Regions from separate parts of the Paenibacillus chungangensis genome, predicted to be linked through region 2. Evidence: predicted binding sites of a transcription regulator. Region 2 holds the regulator's gene; the other holds the start of a gene.
What was found. Region 2 encodes Rex, which represses fermentation and respiration genes when NADH is low (regulators of the CRP and FNR family bind a similar motif). Its sites were predicted from a motif close to TTGTGAAATATTTCACAA; they were not measured.
Positions count from the first base shown of each region.

Region 1: the regulator Rex is predicted to act here: its motif matches at 1,896-1,913, upstream of nadA (quinolinate synthase NadA).

Region 1 is NZ_JBHTJZ010000071.1:15,766-19,189, reverse strand. It holds gene ACFQ2I_RS22330 (ABC transporter permease) at 1-810, shown strand, start outside; gene ACFQ2I_RS22325 (ABC transporter permease) at 807-1,769, shown strand; gene nadA (quinolinate synthase NadA) at 2,001-2,939, shown strand; gene nadB (L-aspartate oxidase) at 2,982-3,424, shown strand, end outside.
Region 2 is NZ_JBHTJZ010000005.1:649,724-653,147, reverse strand. It holds gene ACFQ2I_RS05575 (amidohydrolase) at 18-1,328, opposite strand; gene ACFQ2I_RS05570 (redox-sensing transcriptional repressor Rex) at 1,303-1,965, opposite strand; gene dinG (ATP-dependent DNA helicase DinG) at 1,971-3,424, opposite strand, start outside.

The sequences.
Region 1 (3,424 bases), on a different contig from region 2:
GGAGCGACCATTATCGGCGTAACTCTGAAGCTTCCTTGGTATGTGCACGGGCCGCTTGCCGTTGTAGTGGGCGCTCTGTTAGGAGGTCTATGGGCAGGTCTTGTCGGCTATTTGAAAGCACGGCGCGGCGTGAACGAGGTGATCTCCTCCATTATGCTGAACTGGATTGCCTTGTACTTGGCCAACTATATTGTATCCCGCTACCTGATGGAGCCAGGGCAGCAGAAGTCCAAGCCGATTCACGAATCGGCGCTGATGTCGATCGACTGGCTCGTAGAGCTGATGGATCGTGCGCGCATGCATTGGGGCACCGTAGTCGGACTGATTTGCATTGCGATCTTCTACGTGCTGCTGTGGCGGACGAAGCAAGGCTACGAGCTGCGAGCGGTAGGGCTGAATCCCGATGCCGCGCTATATGCGGGCATGAACGTCAATCGCACCATCTTGAAATCGATGTTCTACAGCGGGGTGTTCGCCGGTCTTGGAGGCGTGTTCGAAGTGCTGGGCGTATTCGGCAATCAGACGATTATGGCGTCCTACTGGGGATACGGCTTTGACGGGATTGCCGTGGCGCTGCTGGGAGGCAATTCGCCGATCGGCGTACTGCTTGCGGCGATGCTGTTCGGGGGATTGACGTATGGCTCTGCGGGCATGAGCTTCGGAGCGGGAGTGCCGTCGGAGATTGTGCGAATCGTAATTGGTTCCGTTATTTTCTTCGTAGCCGCCCACGGCATTGTCCTGCTATTAGTGAAGCCGTTAATGTCTGGCAGGGCCAGGGCTGACAAGAGAAGAGGAGGCAACGCGGCATGAATTTCGTAGACATTGCGGGGCAACTGTTGAATATTACGCTCGTTTTTTCGACGGCGCTTATTTTTGCCGCGCTTGGAGGCATGTACTCCGAGCGATCGGGCGTGATTAATATCGGCCTGGAGGGTCTGATGGTGTCGGGCGCCTTCGCCGCCGCTGTCATGACGGATTATGCCACGAACGCGGGGTTCGGCGCTCTGTCGCCTTGGGTCGGCCTTGCGGCTGCTGCAGTGTACGGCGTGCTGTTCTCGTTGCTGCATGCTGTTGCCGCCGTGACGTTCCGTGCGAATCAGACGGTTGTCGGTGTCGTGATCAATATACTGGCGCTTGGCTCCGCTATATACTTCACGCGCAGCTTGTATAACGAGTCTGCCCAGACAAGGCAGCTGCAGTATGTGTTCGGCAAAATGCCCATTCCCGGACTGTCGGACATTCCGATTATCGGGGAGGGACTGTTCAGGGCCTATCCCACAACCTATCTAGCCATTGTGCTGGTCGCCGTCAGCTACGTCGTAATGTACATGACGCCGTTCGGACTGCGCTTAAGAGCGGTCGGCGAGCATCCCAGCTCGGCGGATACCGTTGGCATCCATGTGGCCAAATATCGTTATATCGGTGTCATGCTGAGCGGTGCGCTAGCTGGGCTTGGCGGCGCGACGATTACACTGACCACGACCAGCAGTTTTGCCCACAATACGATATCGGGGCAAGGCTTTATCGCGCTTGCGGCGCTTATATTCGGCAGATGGAATCCGATAGGTCTTGCAGGTGCGGCACTCTTCTTCGGACTTGCGAGTGCCGTTCGCAACTTCGTGCAGTTGTTCGAATTCTCCAGACAGCTGCCGTCAGAGCTGTTCTATATGCTGCCTTATGTGCTAACGCTAGTTGTGCTCGCCGCTGCCGCCGGCAGAACGCAAGCTCCAGCTGCGCTGGGACAGCCTTATGATCCTGCAAGACGGTGACGGGGGCTCCGATCGGGAAATAATGCTATGAAATGCCCTTTCATCCATTGACAGACCTTCCTGCCAAGTGTAAATTTAATCTTAATTAAACGAACTATGCAGCGAAAGGCGAACGCCTCCATGACTTTGTGCATCAATTCACAAAGTAGAGGCGATCGCCGTACAATGGAATGGGGCGAAAGTGATTATTCTCACATATCGTCCCATCCCTCATAAGAGGAGAGGATTAACGTGGAAGCACTGGCACTGGAGCGCAAGGCGGAGCAGAACCGCGTACTGCGTGAACGGCTAATGCAATTGAAGAAGGAACGCAATGCCATTATTCTAGCTCATTATTATCAGCGAGACGAAATTCAAGAGGTCGCAGATTTCCGAGGCGATTCCTTCCTGCTGGCCCAGAAGGCTGCGCAGACCGATGCGGAGGTTATCGTATTCTGCGGCGTCCACTTCATGGGCGAGAGCGCCAAGATATTGGCGCCGAACAAGACGGTCATTATTCCAGACGAGCGTGCAGGTTGTCCCATGGCCGACATGGTCAATGTCGAGGGTCTTCGCAAGCTGAAGGCGCAGCATCCCGGCGCCACTGTCGTCACTTATATTAATTCATCGGCAGAGATTAAAGCCGAGACGGATATTTGCTGTACGTCAGCCAATGCCGTGAATGTCGTCAATTCCGTAGAGGGGCAAGATGTCATCTGGGTTCCAGACAAGAATCTAGGTCATTACGTGCAGCAGAATACGGACAAAAATATGATCATCTGGGAAGGCTACTGCAATACACACGACATGCTTACCGTAAAGGATGTCGAGGAGATGAAGGCCAAGTATCCGGAGGCGCAGTTCGTCGTTCATCCGGAATGCCGACCCGAAGTGGTGGCGCTTGGCGATTTCGTAGGCAGCACTACGGCTATTTTGAAATATTGCCGCGATTCGGATTATCAGGAATTTATTGTTGGCACCGAGGATGGAACGGGGTATCAGCTTCGTCTGGACAGTCCGGACAAGAAGTTCCACTTCGCTTCGAAATATTTGGTTTGCCCCAATATGAAGGTTAATAATTTGAAGAAGCTCGTCAAATGTCTGGAGACGATGCAGCCTCAAATCTATGTACCGCCTCAAGTAGCGGAGAAAGCACGTCTGTCATTGGAGCGCATGCTGCAGGTGAAGTAGCATGCGCTGCTCCCATGCTTAAGCGAAAGTGGAGGAACCGCCGTGATACCAAGATACCTAGTAGACATAGAGCTCAACAAGCTCAAAGTAATCGATAGAGACGTTATTGTAATCGGGGCCGGCATTGCCGGTCTTTTTACCGCTATAAGGGCTAGCGAGCTTCATTCGGTGCTGATGATCACAAAAAAATCGTTGCTCGACAGCAATACGCGCTATGCACAAGGCGGTATAGCGGCAGTGATATCCGATGAGGACTCACCGGCCTATCATCGGCAGGATACGCTGATCGCGGGAGCGGGCTTGTGCTCTGGAGAAGCGGTCGATGTGCTGGTGCACGAGGGGCCCGAGGGCGTGTGCAGCCTGATCGGGATGGGGACGCAGTTCGATCAGGAGAACGGCCAGTTCGCCCTGACGAAGGAAGGAGCGCATAGCCAGCGTCGTATATTGCATGCCAATGGCGATGCGACCGGTTACGAGATTGTCAG
Region 2 (3,424 bases):
CTTCCTGTCAATCACCCTCATGTTGCTTGCAGCAACCGCTCGAAGCTGGCCTGCGCATCGCGTCGCAGCTTCTCCTCGTCCAGGAACAGGCATTTCCCTCCGGCAACCACCTGCTTGCCGTCTACCCACACATCGGTCACATCGCGTCCGCTACCCGCATACACCAGATGGGACACGATATCCGTCAGCGGATAGTAGTGAGGCTGATCGATGTCAAGAGCGATGAAGTCCGCCTTCATCCCTTCCCTAAGCACGCCGATATCTTCGCGCCACAGCGCCCTCGCGCCATATACTGTTCCAAGCTTCAGAGCTTCCATGGCAGGAACGGCAGTAGGATCGTTAGTCACTCCCTTATGAAGCAGGGCCGCCATAGCGATCTCCTGGAACAGATCCAGGTTATTGTTGCTTGCGACGCTATCGGTGCCGAGAGACACCTTCACGCCGGCCTTCATCAGATCCGTCACTCTGGCAATGCCGCTTGCCAGCTTCAGATTGCTTACAGGATTATGGGATATTGAGGCGCCTCTCTCTGCGAGCAACGCGATCTCCTCATCGTTCAGATGTACGGCATGGGCAAGAAGCGCCGGACGCGAGAAGAAGCCAAGCGAATCCAGATGCTTCACCGGCCTGCTCCCGTAATCACGAACATTCTGCTCCACTTCCGCGGTCGTCTCTGACATATGGGTGTGCAGCGGCAGATTGTAATCATGTGCTGCCTGTACGAATTGCTCAATGAACGCTGGAGGACACGTGTATGGCGCATGCGGCGACAGCATCGTCGTGATGCGGCCCCCCGCTGCCCCGTTCCAGTCTTTCGCGAATTGGACAGAGTCCTTCAGCTTAGCGCGCTGCTCTTCCTCAGAGCACAGGCCGATGACTCCGCGCATCAGCACACCGCGCATGCCGGCCTGTTCTGTCATAAGCGCTACCTGCTCCATCCGGTCGTACATATCGACGAACGTCGTTGTGCCGCTGAGCAGCATCTCCGCAATCGCAAGACCGCTTCCGACACGCGTGTCTTCACTTCTGTAACGCGCTTCCATCGGCCACATTTTTTGTTCCAGCCACACTTGCAGCGCTTCATCGTCCGAATAACCGCGCAATAGCGTCATCGGTGAATGGCCGTGCGTATTAATGAGGCCAGGCATAATGGCATGGCGGCTTCCATCGAACTTCTTCACATCGGATTGCAGCCATTGCGGCTGCGGCTCCTCTTCGCCGATATAAGCGATGCGATCGTCCGATACGAGCATGTGACCCCTTTTTACGACGGGCAAGGCATCATCCATTGTAACGAACAGGCTATTCTGTATCCATAGCTGACTCATCGTTTTCATCTCCTTCATGATTCAAGTAGTAAGCCAGGCTCAATAATTCCTTCGTGAAGTCCGCATAGTGAATGCGAATTTCTTCCGGGACCCGAAGAATAGCCGGCGCGAAATTTAGTATGCCTTCAATACCCGCATTTGTCAGCTCATTCGCTACGTTTTGCGCTTCATGAGCGGGTACTGTTATAATGCCGACTCGAATATTGTGCTCCTTGATGGATTCAGCAAGCTTGCTCATCGGCTGTACGGTCAAATGGCCGATACTGCTTCCTACCTTCTCGGGGTGATTGTCGAACACAGCGGTAATCTGCATATTGTCTTTGGAATATTTATTGTAGTTGCAGAGCGCCAGACCAAGATTGCCTGCGCCGATCAACGCGACCTTAATCGTTTGGTTCACCTTTAATATTTGACGAATTTTCTCGATCAGATACACGACATCATAGCCGACGCCCTTCCTGCCGAACTCTCCGAAGTAAGCCAAATCTTTACGAATCTGAGCAGGATTCAAATCAAGCTTCACTCCCAGCTCCTGAGAGGACACCGTCTGCACCTCACGTGCATGAAGCTCGTTTAACACCTGTAAGTACAACGGAAGCCGTTTCACTACCGCTTCCGATATTTTGGTTTGCTTCATTGCCGCTATTCCTCCTCTATCGCTGGCACGATCTTTGCTTGGTCATCGGCTGCAACAGTCCGGTCTGACAGCCACTCTTTCATTCTGGGAACGATCTGATCCACATGCATCGTCTCGATTTTTGGGCCGGGCAAGGAATACAGGAAGTGCTTGCCGTAGAATGTTTCGATTACTCTTGTGTCGTATATAATAACAATCCCCTTGTCTTGCGAGGAACGGACCAATCGACCGAATCCTTGCTTGAACTTGATGACGGCTCCAGGAATGGACAGCTTCATGAAGGGGTTCTGGTTCCTCCGCTGCAGTAACTCCGCTTTCGCTTCCAGTACAGGATGGCTTGGCGGCTGGAAGGGCAGCCTGACAATAGCTAGACAGATCAAGGATTCACCAGGAATGTCCACCCCTTCCCAGAAGCTGCTCGTGCCAAGGAGGACAGATTCCGGTTGCTGAAGGAATCGTCTTGTCAGCTTCGATCGGTTGCTGCTGTCAATGCCTTGTCCCAACACATTGATGCCTGCTTCGGCAAGCGATTCCTTAAGAGGATCGTATACGCCTCGCAGCATCCGGTAAGATGTGAATAATACCAGCATTCTCCCCCTTGTTCCGCTCGCCACATCCCTTAATGATTGCACAAGCCTATTCACATAGTCGTCGTTGTAGGAAGCTCCTTTCAGTACCGGAAAGTCTCTGGGAACGATAACCAGGGCCTGCTCGCGGTATTGGAACGGTGACGGCAGCTGAACTGCACGAAGCTTGCCCTTCTCTTCGTAGCCTGCAAGTCCAAGCTGTTCTTCCGCATATTGAAATGTCTTCTTGACCGTCAGCGTCGCCGAAGTCAGCACTATGCTTTCCTTCGCATCGAAAAAATACTGCTGCAGCTTGCGGCTGACATCGATCGGCGCCGCGTACAATTGAACGGAGCGGTGACGGTAAGCGCTATTGCCTTCAATCCAGAACACGAAATCCACCTGTTCCAGCTTCGTCATCGTGCGTAATTCGTCCTTCAGTCTGCTCAAGTCACGCAGGCAGCCGTTCAGGTCCGTCAATACGCCTTGCACACTCTGTTCTTCGCTTCGTTCCTTCACATCGCTAATAAGCTTTTCAAACGTCTTGATTAACCGTGCAAGCTCGACATGAATATTCCCTTCAACTCCGACCGCTTCCTGCCAATGTTCCGATGTCTCTCCTGGAATTAATCGCTTCACAAGCGTACCGTCGCCTTCGGCCTGGACAGAAGCAATATCGCTGAACAACAATTCGAACAGCTTGTCCCATTGCTCCTTCAATTCGCCCAGCTTGGGCAGGCAGTCGTCAATCGTTTCTACCCAAGCTTCTGCGTGGTCATCTCCATCTTCTCTCAACTTATGCCGAAGCGTATGTAAAATCCCTGAACGGGCATCCTTCTGCAAGCGAGTTAATGTACTAATAAGCGTGAAATAGTTCACGAGCGTTCCCAGAT